DNA from 3 places in the Bacillus cereus group sp. RP37 genome. Region 1 is predicted to be linked to each of the others. Evidence: predicted binding sites of a transcription regulator. Region 1 holds the regulator's gene; each other region holds the start of a gene.

Region 1 (6,129 bases):
ATAGAAGCTACTTTCGTGTATACGTTCATAAGTGAAGTACCACCACCTGCAACGATACCTTCTTCTACTGCTGCACGAGTTGAGTTAAGTGCATCTTCAATGCGAAGTTTGCGCTCTTTTAACTCAGTTTCAGTTGCTGCACCTACTTTAATTACCGCTACGCCACCTGCAAGTTTTGCAAGGCGCTCTTGTAATTTTTCACGATCGAATTCAGAAGTAGTTTCTTCTAATTGCGCGCGGATTTGACCGATGCGAGCTTCGATTTGTTGTGAATTCCCAATACCTTCAACTACAGTTGTGTTTTCTTTCGTTACAACAATTTTACCAGCGCGTCCTAAAGATTCAACTGTAGCAGATTTTAAGTCACGACCTAATTCTTCAGTGATTACTTCGCCACCAGTTAAGATTGCGATATCTTCTAGCATTGCTTTACGACGGTCACCAAATCCAGGAGCTTTAACAGCTACTACATTGAATGTACCACGAAGTTTGTTCACTACTAATGTAGCTAATGCTTCACCTTCTACATCTTCAGCAATGATAAGAAGTGGTTTACCTTGTTGTACCACTTGCTCTAATACTGGTAAGATTTCTTGGATGTTAGAAATCTTCTTATCAGTAATTAAGATGTATGGGTTATCAAGAACTGCTTCCATTTTGTCAGAATCAGTAATCATGTAAGGAGATGCATATCCACGATCAAATTGCATACCTTCTACTACGTCTAATTCTGTTGTAAATCCTTTAGATTCTTCTAAAGTAATAACGCCGTCGTTACCAACGCGCTCCATTGCTTCAGCGATTAATTGACCAACTTCTTCGTCAGCCGCAGAAATAGCAGCTACTTGTGCGATAGAAGATTTACCTTCGATCGGTTTAGAAATTGTTTTTAATTCTGCAATTGCAGCAGTAACAGCTTTTTCGATACCTTTACGAAGACCCATTGGGTTTGCACCAGCTGTTACGTTTTTAAGACCTTCACGAATCATAGCTTGCGCTAATACAGTTGCAGTTGTTGTTCCGTCACCAGCTACATCATTTGTTTTGCTAGCAACTTCTGCTACTAATTTTGCACCCATGTTTTCGAATGCATCTTCTAATTCGATTTCTTTTGCGATTGTTACACCGTCATTTGTAATAAGTGGTGAACCGAATTTCTTCTCAAGTACAACGTTACGACCTTTTGGTCCCAGCGTTACTTTTACTGCGTTTGCAAGAGTGTCGACACCGCGAAGCATCGAACGACGTGCTTCTTCACTAAATTTAATATCTTTTGCCATAATAATTGACCCCCTTGGATTTTTTAAGATTTATATAATTAACCGATAACTGCTAAAATGTCACTTTCACGTAAAATCAAGTAGTCTGTACCTTCGTATTTCACTTCAGTACCTGCATATTTTGAGAAGATGATAAGATCACCTGCTGCTACCTCTAAAGCAACACGCTCACCATTTTCAAGCACTCGACCAGTACCTACTGCAATAACTTTACCCTCTTGTGGTTTTTCTTTTGCAGTGTCTGGTAATACAATACCACTTGCTGTTTTTTCTTCTGCTTGAACAAGCTCAATTACAACGCGATCACCTAATGGCTTTAGCATGAACAATAACCTCCTCATTTTGTTATGTAAATTTTATTTATTAGCACTCAACTCACCCGAGTGCTAACACACTTATAATAATAAATAATCTCAATTTCTTTTGCAAGTAAAAAAATCATAATTTTTTCGCAAATTAAGCTATACACTTTTCTATATAGAGTCCCTCTTCTTCTACCTTTACTATATGAATCGTTGTTTCCACTACTCGTATGTTACAATATGAAAGGACACCCTAAGTTGTTTTCGCTATACACACAACTTTCTCCTGTCTTCTATTATCATTTCAAATAAGGATTTACGAAAAAAACATAATTTAAGTGAGGTTTATATCGTAGGTAGCATACTTACATGTTATCCTACCTTATCTCATACACTAGAGTTAGAAAGGATGGTTAAACCATTTGAAAAAACAATATTGGTGGGTTATCGTTACATACATTTTAATGCAGTTATCATCCATTGCTGGATTACCACTTCTGCTGAAAACTGGACTTTATGATAACAGGGGATTTACTAGAGAAGAGAAATTTCAACTCATAACTGGACACTGGGCAATCATTAGCTTCTTTATTGCATTATGTATCGTACTTTGGTTACTTAAAGCTGATATTCGCGACAGACATTTAGATACAAAGCGCTCTACTGTTCCAGCTACGATTGGTTGGATTTTTATCGGATTCTTCTTAGCATTTTTCTCGCAAAGTATTGCCGGTATGATCGAAATGTATGTATTAGGTATTAAACCTGGATCTGAAAATACAGCGAGACTTATGGATATCGCAAGAACGACACCTTGGTTCCTTATCGTTATATCTATAATAGGACCTATTTTGGAAGAAATCGTATTTAGAAAAATTTTATTTGGTACACTGTATAAGAAGTTTAATTTCTTTATTGCTGCTATCATTAGTTCTCTCGTATTCGCAGCAATTCATTTTGATTTTACTCACTTATTGGTATACACTGCTATGGGGCTCGTATTCGCCTTTTTATATGTAAAAACGAAGCGCATTATCGTTCCAATTGCAGCCCATGTTGCAATGAATACATTAGTTGCAATTGCTCAAGTTTTAGTGAGTAATGAACAAATTCAAGAAATGATTAAAGAAGCTGAAAAAATGCAAGGCTTTATCGGAGGATTTTTAGTATGAGAAACTCGCCATTATTCATGGCTGCATTGTACTTCCTTCTTGGATGTATCTTTACACGCTTCGCCATTACGAACGTAACAGATACAATCTGGAATATGTGGACAATACTATTTGCAGTTATGGCAACAATTGATTTTAATTTGGCACTTCGCCTTATCTTAGTTAAATTCACAAAGAAAAAATAATAATAAAACGCAGAGGTCGCTTCCTCTGCGTTTTATTGTGGATAATTCTTCAAAAAGTAAACAAGTGTTTGTAATTCTACTGCTAAATCAATATGATGAATTCTTATATTGTCTGACACATTTAAGCGCGCTGGTGTGAAATTTAAAATACCATGCACGTTCGTTTCCGCTAATCTATCTGCTACAGATTGTGCTACTGTAGCGGGTACTGTTAATATTGCCACTTGTATATCAGTTGATAAACGTTCTTCTAATTCATCTAAATGATATACAGGAATGCCCCCGATTTCTGTTCCGACTTTCTCTTCACTAACGTCAAACGCCATTTCAATTTTTGTATTATTGTTTTTCGTGAAATTATAATGTAAGAAAGCGGTCCCTAAATTACCTACTCCAATAAGTGCTACACGTGTTATATCATCTTGGTCGAGTGTTTCACGGAAAAATGATAATAAATAATTTACGTTATATCCATAACCCTTTTTCCCTAACGCTCCAAAATATGAAAAATCTCTTCGAATCGTTGCGGAATCAACCTTTACCGCTTCGCTCAATTCAGCTGATGAAACACGTTGCTTACCAGAAAGAGATAAGTTTTGGATAAATCGATAGTATAGAGGCAATCGTTTGGCAGTGGCCTGTGGAATTTTGTGCTGATCCATATAACCTCTCCTCTCTTCCTATCTTTATTCATATGCTTGAATCAAATACAGAAGTTTAGCACTCATGAATTTCCCTGTATAATAAAGAAAAGAAGTATTCTCTCTTTATTTTAAACTATACACTATTTTTAGTATGATTGAGAAATATAAACATGGCAAAGTTAAGAAATTATTTGAGGTGAAAACATTGATTTTATTACAAGTAAACGCGCTTTCGAAATTATACGGTGCAGAAACGATTCTTGCAAACATAAAATTGGAAGTTCAAACGAAAGATCGTATCGCATTAGTCGGACGAAATGGAGCCGGAAAATCTACATTATTAAAAATAATAGCTGGTGAGCTATCCCATGATGGTGGCGAAATTATAAAACCGAAAGATGTCTCCATCGGATATTTAGCTCAAAATACCGGGTTAGAAACATCTTTAACAATTTGGGATGAAATGTTAACTGTCTTTACACACTTGCAGCAAATGGAGACAAAACTTCGAAGGCTAGAGCAAGAGATGGGAAAAGAAGAAAACTTTTCAAACGAGGCTATATATGAAAGATTATTAGCTGATTACGATCAATTACAATTAGATTATAAAGATCAAGGTGGCTATCAGTACGAAGCAGATATTCGTTCGATTTTAAGCGGGCTTGGCTTCCCAGTTGAAACGCATCAGACGACGATTTCTACATTAAGCGGTGGACAAAAAACACGATTGGCTCTCGGTAAATTATTATTAACGAAACCGGACTTACTTATTTTGGACGAGCCTACAAACCATTTAGATATCGAAACATTAACATGGCTTGAACAATATTTACAAGGCTATCCTGGCGCAATACTAATCGTTTCCCATGACCGTTATTTCTTAGATAAACTCGTTACACAAGTATATGAAATTTCGAATAAAGAGAGCAGACGATTTGTTGGTAACTACAGTAAATATTTAGATTTAAAATCAGCGCTATACGAGCAAGAAATGAAACGTTATGAAAAGCAACAGGATGAAATTGCTAAGCTTGAGGACTTCGTTCAAAAAAATATAGCTCGTGCATCTACGACAAAACGTGCGCAAAGCCGTCGTAAACAATTAGACCGAATGGAATTATTAACAAGACCATTAGGTGATTCTAAGTCAGCATCCTTCCACTTCGATATTGAAAAACAAAGCGGAAATGATGTTTTACAAGTAAAGGATGCAACCATCGGCTATGATGAGGATCCGATTATTGAACATGTAACAATGCGCTTAACTCGCGGGGATAGTGTTGCTTTAGTTGGACCGAACGGAATCGGGAAATCCACATTGTTAAAATCACTTGTGAATAAGTTACCTCTACTAAATGGTGATGTTTCTTTCGGATCCAATGTCTCTGTTGGCTATTATGATCAAGAACAAGCTAACTTAACATCTTCTAAGCGAGTTTTAAATGAATTATGGGATGAATATCCATTGCAGCCTGAAAAAGAAATTCGCACGATACTAGGTAACTTCTTATTCACAGGAGATGATGTATTAAAGCCCGTATCTTCTCTTAGTGGTGGACAAAAAGCTCGATTAGCTCTTGCAAAACTTATGATGCAAAAATCGAATTTATTAATTCTCGATGAGCCTACGAACCATCTCGATTTAAATAGTAAAGAGATTTTGGAGAATGCTTTAATTGATTACCCAGGAACTCTTCTATTCGTATCACATGACCGCTACTTTATTAATCGTGTAACGACAACTGTTATTGAGTTATCAACAGAAGGTGCACAGGAATATCTAGGGGATTACGATTACTACGTTGAAAAGAAGAATGAGATGATCGAACGTGCAGAATTTGAACAACAAGAACAGCAAGAAAATCAGGCACCTGTTCAAAAAACTGTAGCTCAAGAAAAATTAAATTATCTCGAAGAAAAAGAGCGTAAACAATTAGAGCGTCAACGCACTCGGAAAATTGAGGAACTAGAACAAAACATCATAGAATTTGAAGAAGAAATTGCTACGTTAGAAGATCAACTTTGCTTACCAGAAATATATGCAGATTATGAAAAGGCTAGTGAAATTACAACGAAAAAGCAAACACTACAAGAGCAACTGGAAGCTTGTATGGCAGAATGGGAAGAATTGCATTTATAAAAGTATTGATAAAGAGGATGTCTCATAAGTCGGGATTTTTGACTATGCGACATCCTTTTTATCTTCTAGTTGGAATCAACGTCATATTGTCAAAACGATTTTTTAAACAAATCAACGATTCGACACAAAATATCAATCTGCCGACAAAGTTTGACAATGTTAGCGACATCTATAATTAGAGCATATTTCAAAATGTTTTTTAAGGATATCTTCTTGTTTTTTATTTCCCAAAAAAGAATACATTTAAAGGTCAGACTTCATCTACTTTATCCACAAGTTTATGCACATATCCACCTTTATAAAATAAACCTCAAAATTACTTTTCCACATTATCCACAATCAACGAAAAAGTTATCAACATTTTATATACACAACAAAACCCACATTATCAACAGATAATATGGGT
Region 2 (6,129 bases), 4.7 Mb from region 1:
CATTATTCTTGAAGCGAGATTTGAACTTGAAGAAGGTGTACGTGAAGAAATTAAAGAAAAAATGGATGATTTAACGTTTAAACGTGAGTCAAAACAACCTCTAGAATATCCTTCATGTGGTAGTGTATTTAAGCGCCCACCGAATAACTTTGCTGGTAAATTGATTCAAGAATCAGGACTACAAGGTAAGCGAATTGGTGGAGTGGAAGTTTCTCTAAAACACGCTGGATTTATGGTGAATGTTGATAACGGAACAGCACAAGATTACATTGATTTAATTCACTTTGTACAAAAGACCGTTGAAGAGAAATTTGGCGTGAAGTTAGAGCGAGAAGTAAGGATTATTGGGGAAGATCTACAGTAATCTTTGAATTAAAAGTGTATAAAAGTATGAATTATTTTGAAATAATATTTGGGTATTGTTGACAATTTGTTTTCAATTCAATATAATGGCTAATAATTTAACAAATAACATACGTTGAAAGAGCCCAGTAGCAGTTTGTCACTGTTAACGAGAGAGCTAGGGGTTGCTGGAACCTAGCACAAACAAACTTGCGAATTACACTCTGGAGTATCTTAGGTAATGCTAAGCGGATTGGCAATCGATATTATTGCTAAGAGTGGTATGAGTAGCTATGCTATTTATACAAACTGGGTGGTAACACGGTGAATCATCGTCCCTATGTCATAGACATAGGGACTTTTTGTTTTCAAAAAATAGAGGGGATGACAAAAGATGAATATTATTGATGAATTAGAATGGCGCGGCGCCATTAATCAACAGACGGACGAAGAAGGTTTACGTAAGCTAGTAGATGAGAAAAAGATTTCACTATACTGCGGAGTGGATCCGACTGGTGATAGTATGCATATCGGACATTTGATTCCGTTTATGATGATGAAGAGATTCCAGTTAGCTGGCCATCATCCTGTTATTTTAATTGGCGGGGCAACAGGAACAATTGGTGATCCGAGTGGACGACAATCAGAGCGTCAACTTCAAACGTTAGAAGTGGTTCAGCATAATGTAGATGCGTTAACAGCGCAAATGAAAAAGCTATTTGATTTTGGCGGAAATAGCGAAGTGAAGATGGTAAATAACTACGACTGGACACATGAAATAAACATTATTGAGTTTTTACGTGATTACGGGAAAAACTTTAGCATTAATAGCATGTTAGCGAAGGACATTGTAGCAAGTCGTTTAGATACAGGGATTTCTTTCACGGAATTTACGTACCAAATTTTGCAAGCGATGGATTTCCATCATTTATACACGAAAGAAGATGTGCAACTGCAAATTGGTGGTAGTGACCAATGGGGAAATATTACGAGTGGATTAGATTTAATTCGTAAGTTAGAAGGGCACGAAGCGAAAGTGTTCGGATTAACGATTCCGTTATTATTAAAATCAGATGGTACGAAGTTCGGTAAATCAGCAGGTGGTGCGGTTTGGCTTGATTCTGAAAAAACAACACCGTTTGAATTTTACCAGTTCTGGGTGAATACAGATGACCGTGATGTCGTTAAATACTTGAAATACTTTACGTTCTTAACGAAGGAGCGCATTGATGAATTGGCAGCGAAGGTAGAAACAGAGCCTCATAAGCGTGAAGCACAAAAAGTATTAGCGGAAGAAATGACGAAATTCGTTCATGGAGAAGAAGCATTATTGCAAGCGGTGAAAATTACAGCAGCGTTGTTTAGCGGAGATATTAAATCGTTAACAGCCGATGAAATTGAACAAGGCTTTAAAGAGATGCCAACATTCGAGTCTTCAAAAGAAACGAAAAACATCGTAGAATGGCTAGTTGATTTAGGAATTGAACCATCTAGACGACAAGCACGCGAAGACATTAATAATGGTGCGATTTCTATGAATGGTGAAAAAGTAACAGATGTGGGTACGGATGTAACTGTAGAAAATTCATTTGATGGACGATTTATTATTATCCGTAAAGGGAAGAAGAACTACAGCCTTGTGAAGTTAGGAGAATAGTTTGTGTGAAAGGATGGGAGTAGGAACAATACTTCCATCCTTTCGTATACATAATTTAGACGTAAAATAATCAGTAAATTTAGATAATTAAAAGGGTTATATTATTCTTCTGCCGAATAAATAAGTTAGAGAAAATTACGGATAAAGTGAAACTTTAATCAGTGGGAGGGGTTGATCCCCACTGATTATTAGTTGAACCAATCGGGCTTTTACTGCCCGATAATGCGGGATAAAAATAGCCCGAACCATGCTGGGCATGATTCGGGCTTATATTCAGATTAGTAAGCTAAGCTGAATAGACCTTTAATGTGTGATAAGTAACGAACGTTACTTGCTTCTTTCATTAATGATGCTGGTAAACCTTTAAGTGGAGTATTGCTTGCTCCGATTGTAGCAACCGCATCTTTACGTCCTAGACTAGCAAGTGTTCCAGAGTTTACAGGTGCGAACTCTTCGAATGCTTTGCCTTCTAGTGCTGCGTATAAGTTGTATCCAATTAACTCACCCATTTGCCAAGCGATTTGTGCAGTTGGTGGGTATGGACGACCATCTGGAGAGAAGACAACAGCGCTGTCTCCAGCAACGAATACGTCTTTGTGAGAAGTAGATTGTAGGTATGCATCAACTGTTGCACGACCACGGTTTACTTCAAGACCTGATTCACCGATTAATGGGTTACCTTGTACGCCACCTGTCCAAACGAATGTGTTAGCAACAAGTTTTTGACCGTCTTTTAAGTCAATTTCGTTGCCAGCAACGTTTGTTACAGGAAGACCTGTTAAGAATGTAACACCGCGTGCTTCTAGGCTAGTAGTTGCACGTTCGATTAAGTGGTCTGGTAATACTGGAAGGATTTTTGGACCTGCTTCAACAAGAAGAAGTTTAACTTCTTTTGGATTTACGCCGTGGCTTTTTGCAAGTTTAGGCATAATGTCAGCAAGCTCACCAACTAGCTCAACGCCAGTTAATCCGCCACCACCGATTACGATTGTAGCATCAGCTTCGTTTTTCGTTTTCGCGTATTCACGAATACGGTCTTCAACGTGTTTGTAGATTTTGTTTGCATCAGCAGCAGATTTTAATACCATGCTGTTTTCTTCTAGTCCTGGAATACCGAAGTAAGCAGTTTTACTTCCTAAAGCAACTACAAGTGCATCGTAAGATAAAGTAGTGCCACCAGCTAGTTTGATTTCTTTGCTATCAACTGAGAATGACTCAACTGTTGCAATTTTAAGATCGATGTCTTTACCTTTGAAAAGCTTTGTAAGTGGCATTGCAATTGCTTGCTCAGCAACGTTACCAGCTGCAAGGCGGTGTAGTTCAGTGATAATTTGGTGTGTTGGGTATTGATTAATCACTGTAACTTGTGCTTCTGATTTGCTGTAATATTTACGTACGTTTAAAGCGGCAAGAAGACCGCCATAACCAGCGCCTAAGATGACAATTTGTTTTGACATAGTATGATATCCCCCGTCTTTACTAATTGTTGTTATAAGTTAACTTATTTATTGTTACGTTCTGCACTAATTTGAAGATATGCGTTCACAAAGCGGAACATTTTTTGTGCTTGTGGGTCTTTTAATAATTTTAATAGACCGAACAGGCCGATAACTTCGTTGCTTTCGTCAGCACGATCTTTCGCTTCGATTGCAGTAGCAGCCATGCTTTTCACTGTATCTTTTACAGGTTCTACAAGCTCTGTGATTGCACCAACAGTGTCGCTTTTTAATACTTCATCAGTAGCAACAGTTTGAGCGAAGTCATAAGACTTAGTTAAAATGTTAACAAGCTCAGTTAATTTTGGAAGCTGTTCTACTAGTGTAGTTAATGATTCTTGTACCTCAGGTTTTAACAACTGATCAAGTACATCAAGTTGTCCTTGGCTAGCAGAAATTTGTACAGTTTCTTGTTCTGGCTTTGTTTGAGTCATAGTTTCTGGCATCTCCAATTCTCCTTTACGATAGCAATACTCTTATTTTTGATAGGTAAGATAGTAAACGCTTGCGAAACTTTATACAAAGTTTCACAAAGCACAATAAAATGCCTTTAAATTTATGCCAGCAAGTAAGCTGAAATCATAAATCCAAAACCATAATGTCTTACCTATTATTTATGAACTGTCCGATACATGGCTTGTCCGCATAATGGAAAGCTCCGTTACCGGAAAGTGTATATAATATATATCCTATATTATATACTATATACACCTATGTTAACATAAAAATGATTCCTAATTATTCGATATTAAGCGTATAACGTAGTACTGACAAGGCGTGAAAGCGCATAAATTATTTTGATAAGGTTAGAAATGTACGTATATATAAAGAAAAAAAGGAAAAAATGGACAAATTTATGTTCATTTTTTCCTTTTTTATTGTTCACCCTCTGTAATTAGCATCGATGTATTACCGCTTTTTTCAAGATGGCATTCGCCCCAAGTACAAAGAGAATCAAGAATGGATTCTAAAGACCAACCGTAGTCTGTAAGAGAATATTCTACTTTCGGTGGTACTTGATTGTATACCTTTCTTTGAATAACTCCATCTTCTTCTAGTTCGCGTAATTGCTGTGTTAACATTTTTTGTGTAATACCAGGCATGAGACGTTTTAATTCACTCGTTCTCTTTGTCCCTTTCGTTAAGTGGCAAAGAATAACGACTTTCCATTTTCCGCCGATAACCTCTAAAGTTGCTTCAACGGGAATATTATATTTCTTCATATAAAAATCTCCTTTGATGAATGTAGATTTCAGTTTTCCAACAAAAGAAGCTAAATAATTTAAATGTTACTAAAAAGTACCTATAGCACTTTAAAGTACGTACTTTTTATCATGTTGAATATGTTCCATAATAGCATACGTAAGAGGGAAATGAGTAGTACGGTACTAAAAAGTGCCTATGTTACTTTTTGGTACCTATCGTACTTTAAAGTGCGTTCTTCAAAAAAAGAGTGAAGCCATTCATAATAGCATATATCAGCAGTAACATTATCTTTGTAGAAGAAAAAAGGCCTTTTTTCATACTATTATGATTGGATTTCTGGCATTAAGGAGGAGTTCAATTGAATTCATATACAATATCTTCTTCGGCAGTACAGAAGAATCGGAGAAGTATGTTTGCTTTATTGGCACTAGCAATTAGTGCGTTTGGAATTGGTACAACCGAATTTATTAGTGTCGGTTTATTACCATCTATTTCAGAGGATTTACATGTTTCCGTTACAACAGCGGGCTTAACCGTTTCTTTATATGCGTTAGGAGTAGCGTTTGGTGCCCCAGTATTAACGTCATTAACAGCTAGTATGTCGCGAAAGACGTTATTAATGTGGATTATGATTATTTTCATTATTGGTAATGGAATTGCGGCAGTGGCAACAAGTTTTACCGTGTTACTTATCGCGAGGGTTGTATCTGCTTTTGCACACGGCGTTTTTATGTCGATAGGATCCACAATTGCGGCTGCGCTTGTACCAGAGAATAAACGTGCGAGTGCAATTGCATTTATGTTTACTGGATTAACTGTTGCGACCATTACAGGCGTACCAATTGGAACATTTATAGGTCAACAATTTGGCTGGAGAGCATCGTTTATGGTAATTGTGGTAATTGGAATCGTTGCCTTAATCGCCAATAGTATGCTGATTCCGTCTAACTTGAAAAAAGGTACGTCCGTATCATTTCGTGATCAATTCAAACTGATTACGAACGGAAGGTTATTACTTGTTTTCATCATTACTGCATTAGGATACGGTGGGACATTTGTAACGTTTACGTATTTATCTCCGTTACTACAAGAAGTAACAGGGTTTAAAGCAAGTACTGTTACAATCATTTTGTTAGTGTACGGAATCGCAATTGCGATTGGGAATATGGTCGGCGGAAAATTATCAAATCATAATCCGATTCGAGCGTTATTTTACATGTTCTTTATTCAAGCAATTGTATTATTTGTTTTAACATTTACAGCACCATTTAAAGTTGCTGGGTTAATCACAATTATTTTCATGGGACTATTCGCATTTATGAATGTTCCAGGGCTGCAAGTATATGTCGTTATTTTGGCTGAGCGCTTTGTGCCTAGCGCTGTCGATGTTGCATCAGCAATGAATATTGCAGCATTCAATGCAGGAAT
Region 3 (6,129 bases), 220 kb from region 1:
TTGTTACAAAGTTTATTGACTAAAAAAAAATTAATAGTAAATACACCGGATCAAGGTATTGCTGATTTTCAAAATAGTGATTATGTTATTGTCACTGTCCCAACTCCAATTAATGAACAAAGAGAACCAGACTTAAGTGCCCTCATTTCAGCTTCGCATTATATACAACAAAACCTTCAAAAAGGACAAACCTTCATTTTCGAAAGCTCCACATATCCAGGTACGCTTGAGGAAGTTATCATTCCTATTATTTCTCAAGAAGGTAAAGAGGTAGGAGAAGATTTCTATATTGGATATTCTCCTGAGAGGATTGATCCAGCCAATAGTCAATATTCAGTTCAAACGATTCCAAAAGTAATTAGTGGACAAACAGAAAAGTGCAAACAAAAAGTACAGGATTTATATAGCACGATCTTCGATGTAGTTGTTCCTGTGAGCTCTCCAAAAGTAGCGGAGATGTGTAAGCTATTTGAAAATATTCAGCGCTTAGTGAACATTTCGTTAGTAAACGAGTTAAATATGTTATGTGAAAGTTTAGGAATTGATTTTTATGAGGCGCTTGAAGCTGCATCTACAAAACCGTTTGGATTTACCCCATATTGGCCAGGACCAGGAATAGGGGGACATTGTATTCCAGTAGATCCTTTATATTTCCAATGGAGAATAAAAAAGAATGGGACAATTAGTCAATTAATTGAAGCAGCACATGTGATTAATGAAGAAATGCCAGAGAAAATAGTCCGGAAAGTAAAAGGCATGGTGCAATCGCCTGCATCAGTTTTAATTGTAGGAATTGCATATAAGAAAGATGTAAATGATTTGAGAGAATCACCGGCTTTACCAATTATTGAATTGTTAATAAAAGAAGGATATGAGATCGAATATCACGATCCATATATTTCTTCTGCAAAATTTGGAGATAAGGTGTACCAATCTGTTTCTTTGAATGAACAAGTCATGAAACAAGCGGATTGTATTTTAATTTTAACTGATCACTCTAATATCGATTGGAAGCTTTTTAAAGGAATGAAGCGAGTAATAGATACACGTGGAATTATCAAGAAGGTGAGTGTATGAGTAAGAAATGTTTAATTACAGGTGGAGCAGGATTCATTGGATCGCATTTAGCCGAAGAGTTGGTGAAAAGAGGAAATGAAGTCACGATTGTGGATAACTTCTATAAAGGAAAAAATAAATATCATGATGAGTTAATGAAAGAAATTCGGGTTATTCCAATAAGCGTTTTAGATAAAAATTCTATTTATGAATTAGTAAATCAACATGATGTAGTGTTTCATTTAGCAGCAATTTTAGGTGTGAAAACGACAATGGAAAAGAGTATAGAGCTTATTGAAACGAATTTTGATGGAACGAGAAACATTTTACAAGCAGCGCTAAAAGGAAAGAAGAAAGTAGTCTTTGCGTCTACTTCAGAAGTATATGGTAAGGCAAAGCCACCCTTCTCTGAAGAGGGGGATCGATTATACGGGGCAACTTCTAAAATACGTTGGAGTTATGCAGTTTGTAAAACGTTAGAAGAAACATTATGTTTAGGCTACGCATTAGAAGGTTTACCGGTAACGATTGTTCGTTATTTTAATATTTATGGCCCAAGAGCGAAAGATGGTCCGTATGCAGGGGTAATCCCACGATTTATCAGTGCGGCCCTGCAAGGTGAAGACATTCTCGTATATGGAGATGGGAAGCAGACACGTTGCTTTACGTATGTAAGTGATGCGGTGGAGGCAACGATTCGAGCAATGGATGAGAAGGTAAATGGTGAAATTATTAATATAGGTTCTGAGAATGAAAAAAATATAAAAGAAGTAGCAGAAGTAATTAAAAAGCTAACGAAATCTTCATCAAAAATTGTCCAAGTTCCTTTTGATGAAGTATATCCACATGGGTTTGAAGAAATTCCAAATAGAAGACCAGATGTAACGAAATTAAGAGAACTTGTTCAATTTCAAGCGACAGTAACGTGGGAACAAGGATTGAAAGAAACTATTAAATGGTTTCGTGAAGAAAACAATGGCTAAGTCGCTATCAATTATTATACCTGTATGTAATGAAGCGGATACGATTTCAGACGTTATTCAATCGGTAAAAGGATTAAATCCAGTAGAGATTATTGTAGTAGCAAACGGTTGTAACGATAATACAGAAGCGATCGCTGAGCGTTTAGGATGTAAGGTAATCCGGTATAAGGATTCACTTGGTAACGATGTTGGCCGTGCGGTTGGTGCAAAACACGCGATAGGTGATGTATTACTATTTATAGATGGAGATTTTGCTATTCAAACTTCAAAATTACAATTATTCCTGAATCCAATTTTACATGATCAGGCCGACATCGTTTTAAATAATTTGGACGCATTATTTTTAAAGAAACAAAAACCGCACTCCGTGACAGTATGGCGCCAAATATTAAATGCAATGTTAGAGCGTGAAGAGTTAAAAATTGATTCTTTATTATCTGTACCTCATGCGTTGACGAAAGAAGTTGTTCAAAGCATTGGATATGAATGTTTTGTTAATCCTATTGTGGCTCATTTACGCCTAGTACAAAGCAAATGGAGAATTAGTCGTCATTGTGCAATTGACGTTATTACCCCGAATAAATTTCGTCCGACCGAGCACGCTGCGTATGGCACGGGTCTTTCCCCATCTGAAAAACGGATGATAGGTGATCATATAGAAGCAGTAGCGGAGCGGATAGTAGGCAGTGATGAGCGCGGAGGGTATGATGACGGAAATAGGAAAAGAGAGTGTGTCTATCATACTTTAAGTTTCAAAGATTTTTATCAAGGATGGGGCGTTACATCTAAGTTGTATAAAGGGAAGCAATTATCGGTCATTATTCCTGTACAAGATGAAGAGAAAACAATTGGAAACGTTATAGAAGAGCTTCGCAAAATTGAAGCTTTTGAAATTATCGTTGTTGTAAATGGTTCGTCTGATAAAACAGCAACGATTGCAAAAGACAAGGGAGCAACAACAATTGTATATAAAGAAGCACTTGGAAACGATGTGGGGCGTTCACTTGGAACTTATTTTGCAAAAGGGGATATTATGTTGTTTATAGACGGTGACTTTGTTATTCCGGCTAGGGAATTATATCCTTTCGCAAAAGCTATTGCAGATGGAATAGATGTCGCATTAAATGATCTAAATCATTATTTAGATTTAAGAGTACCGCTTCATCTTGTAACTGCATTTAAATATGCATTAAATTTAGCTTGTGATAGAAAAGATCTAGGAGTAGGCTCTCTTATCGCTGTACCGAATGCGTTTAGCCGTAAGTGTTTGAAAGAAATCGGGTATAGATCTTTACTGTCACCTTGTGTAGCACAAGTGAAAGCTATTCTGTCAGGATTCGAAATTGCATGTGTAAGTCGTGTAGAGGTCGATAAGATGAACCGCATTCGTCCCAGTGAACATTTTGCGAAAATAGGCCATCCTCCAGCTGTCTTGCGAATTATAGGTGATCATATAGAAGGATTGGAGCAATTAATTGTATTAGAAGGCAGTCGTGGTGGATTCTATGATGGGAATAGAAAAAGAGATGTTTTAGAGTAGTAACAAAAAAAGTGTACAACATATGTACACTTTTTTGTTCTGTTATAAAAACTATAACAGATTAGGAGATAAGAGTATTACAGCTCTACAATGGGTATTGTTCTTCTATTACAAAATAGGACTCGTATATAAGGATACCAAAAAAATACAATTAAGGAAAGGGTTAATTATAAAGACTTTTAAGTGAAGTTAATACTATGTATATAGTGGTTTGCTCAACATTTCACAAACATGTCACAACTATTTCGTTCACTTTCGCAAAAAAGTAGTATTCTAAGTGTGTAAGCTGTTATATAAAAAATCTTAGTCCTGTACTAATCAAAAATGGAGGAGATTAGGATGACTCAAGTATTAGAAAATGTTAAAAATGCATGGGAAAACTTTAAAGGTGAAAAATGGAAAGCAGAGATTGATGTTCGCGATTTCATTTTAAATAATGTAAACGTTTTCGAAGGAGACGAATCTTTCTTAGCGGGAGCAACTGAAGCAACGAAGCAACTTTGGGATCAAGTAATGGATTTAACAACGAAAGAACGTGAAAACGGTGGCGTTCTTGATATGGATACAAAAATTGTTTCTTCTATTACATCACATGAACCAGGATATTTAAATAAAGATATTGAAAAAGTAGTCGGTTTCCAAACTGAAAAACCATTTAAACGTTCTTTACAACCATATGGTGGTATTCGTATGGCGGAACAAGCTTGTGAATCTTATGGATACGAAATGGATAAAGAACTTAGTCGTATTTTTAGAGATTGGAGAAAAACTCATAACCAAGGCGTATTCGATGCATACACACCAGAAATGAGAAATGCACGTAAATCAGGCGTTATTACTGGTCTTCCAGATGCATACGGACGTGGGCGTATTATCGGTGACTATCGCCGCGTAGCGTTATATGGTATTGATCATTTAATTGAAGCGAAAAAAGCTGATTTAGATTTAACTGGCGGTGTGATGAGCGAAGATACAATGCGTTTACGTGAAGAGTTATCTGAGCAAATGCGTGCACTTCAAGAATTAAAACAAATGGCTGCTTCTCATGGCTTTGATATTTCTAAGCCAGCAACAAATGCACAAGAAGCATTCCAATGGTTATACTTCGCATATCTGGCAGCAATTAAAGAGCAAAACGGAGCTGCAATGAGTCTTGGACGTACTTCTACATTCTTAGATATTTATATTGAAAGAGATTTAGCAAATGGTACTTTAACAGAAGAAGAAGTACAAGAAATTGTAGATCACTTTATTATGAAATTACGTCTTGTGAAATTTGCAAGAACACCTGATTATAATGAATTATTCTCTGGTGACCCAACTTGGGTAACTGAATCTATCGGTGGTATGGCATTAGATGGTCGTCCTTTAGTAACAAAGAACTCATTCCGTTTCTTGCATACATTAGATAATTTAGGACCAGCTCCAGAACCAAACTTAACAGTTCTTTGGTCAAAACAATTACCACAGAACTTTAAAAACTACTGTGCGAAAATGTCTATTAAAACATCAGCAATTCAATATGAAAATGATGACATTATGCGTGCTGACTACGGCGATGACTACGGAATTGCTTGTTGTGTATCTGCAATGAGAATTGGTAAACAAATGCAGTTCTTCGGCGCACGTGCAAACTTAGCAAAAGCATTACTATATGCGATTAATGGTGGTAAAGATGAAAAATCTAAAGCACAAGTTGGTCCTGAGTACGCACCGATTACTTCTGAAGTATTAGATTATGAAGAAGTTATGCATAAGTTTGATATGACAATGGAATGGTTAGCGGGTCTATACTTAAACACATTAAATGTTATTCACTACATGCACGATAAATATAGCTATGAACGTATTGAAATGGCACTTCATGATACAAATGTTCTTCGTACAATGGCAACAGGTATCGCGGGTCTATCTGTAGTAGCAGACTCTTTAAGTGCAATTAAACACGCAAAAGTAAAACCAATTCGCGATGAAAACGGTATTGCAGTTGATTTTGAAATCGAAGGAGATTTCCCTAAATACGGTAACAATGATGATCGTGTAGATGAAATCGCTGTAAATCTTGTGAAAACATTTATGAATAAACTTCGTAAACATAAAACATACAGAAATTCTGTTCATACAATGTCAATCTTAACAATCACATCTAACGTTGTATACGGTAAGAAAACTGGTAACACTCCAGATGGTCGCCGTACTGGAGAACCATTTGCACCAGGTGCGAACCCTATGCATGGACGTGATACAAAAGGTGCATTAGCTTCATTATTATCTGTAGCTAAATTACCATATGAAGATGCACAAGATGGTATTTCTAATACATTCTCTATTATTCCAAAAGCACTTGGTAAAGAAGATGATGTACAAGTACGTAACTTAGTATCAATGCTTGATGGTTATGCAGTAAAAGAAGGCCATCACTTAAATATTAACGTATTTAACCGTGAAACATTAATGGATGCAATGGAACATCCTGAAAAATATCCACAATTAACAATTCGCGTATCTGGTTACGCTGTAAACTTTATTAAATTAACTCGTGAACAACAA

What was found. Region 1 encodes Rex, which represses fermentation and respiration genes when NADH is low (regulators of the CRP and FNR family bind a similar motif). Its sites were predicted from a motif close to TTGTGAAATATTTCACAA; they were not measured.
Positions count from the first base shown of each region.
Region 2: a site for Rex is predicted at 4,001-4,018, ahead of QCI44_RS01995 (DUF1641 domain-containing protein). Genes of this name have one in related genera too.
Region 3: a site for Rex is predicted at 3,791-3,808, ahead of pflB (formate C-acetyltransferase). Genes of this name have one in related genera too.

Region 1 covers NZ_JARVHP010000001.1:5,119,287-5,125,415, forward strand. Annotated here, with positions in the region: gene groL (chaperonin GroEL) at 1-1,280, opposite strand, end outside; gene groES (co-chaperone GroES) at 1,319-1,603, opposite strand; gene QCI44_RS26815 (CPBP family intramembrane glutamic endopeptidase) at 2,005-2,754, shown strand; gene QCI44_RS26820 (YdiK family protein) at 2,751-2,939, shown strand; gene QCI44_RS26825 (redox-sensing transcriptional repressor Rex) at 2,972-3,601, opposite strand; gene QCI44_RS26830 (ABC-F family ATP-binding cassette domain-containing protein) at 3,789-5,723, shown strand.
Region 2 covers NZ_JARVHP010000001.1:405,672-411,800, forward strand. Annotated here, with positions in the region: gene murB (UDP-N-acetylmuramate dehydrogenase) at 1-364, shown strand, start outside; T-box leader at 470-685, shown strand; gene tyrS (tyrosine--tRNA ligase) at 737-1,999, shown strand; gene QCI44_RS01990 (NAD(P)/FAD-dependent oxidoreductase) at 2,278-3,456, opposite strand; gene QCI44_RS01995 (DUF1641 domain-containing protein) at 3,501-3,941, opposite strand; gene QCI44_RS02000 (winged helix-turn-helix transcriptional regulator) at 4,371-4,718, opposite strand; gene QCI44_RS02005 (MFS transporter) at 5,111-6,129, shown strand, end outside.
Region 3 covers NZ_JARVHP010000001.1:4,896,347-4,902,475, reverse strand. Annotated here, with positions in the region: gene QCI44_RS25830 (nucleotide sugar dehydrogenase) at 1-1,077, shown strand, start outside; gene QCI44_RS25825 (NAD-dependent epimerase/dehydratase family protein) at 1,074-2,039, shown strand; gene QCI44_RS25820 (glycosyltransferase family 2 protein) at 2,032-3,579, shown strand; gene pflB (formate C-acetyltransferase) at 3,919-6,129, shown strand, end outside.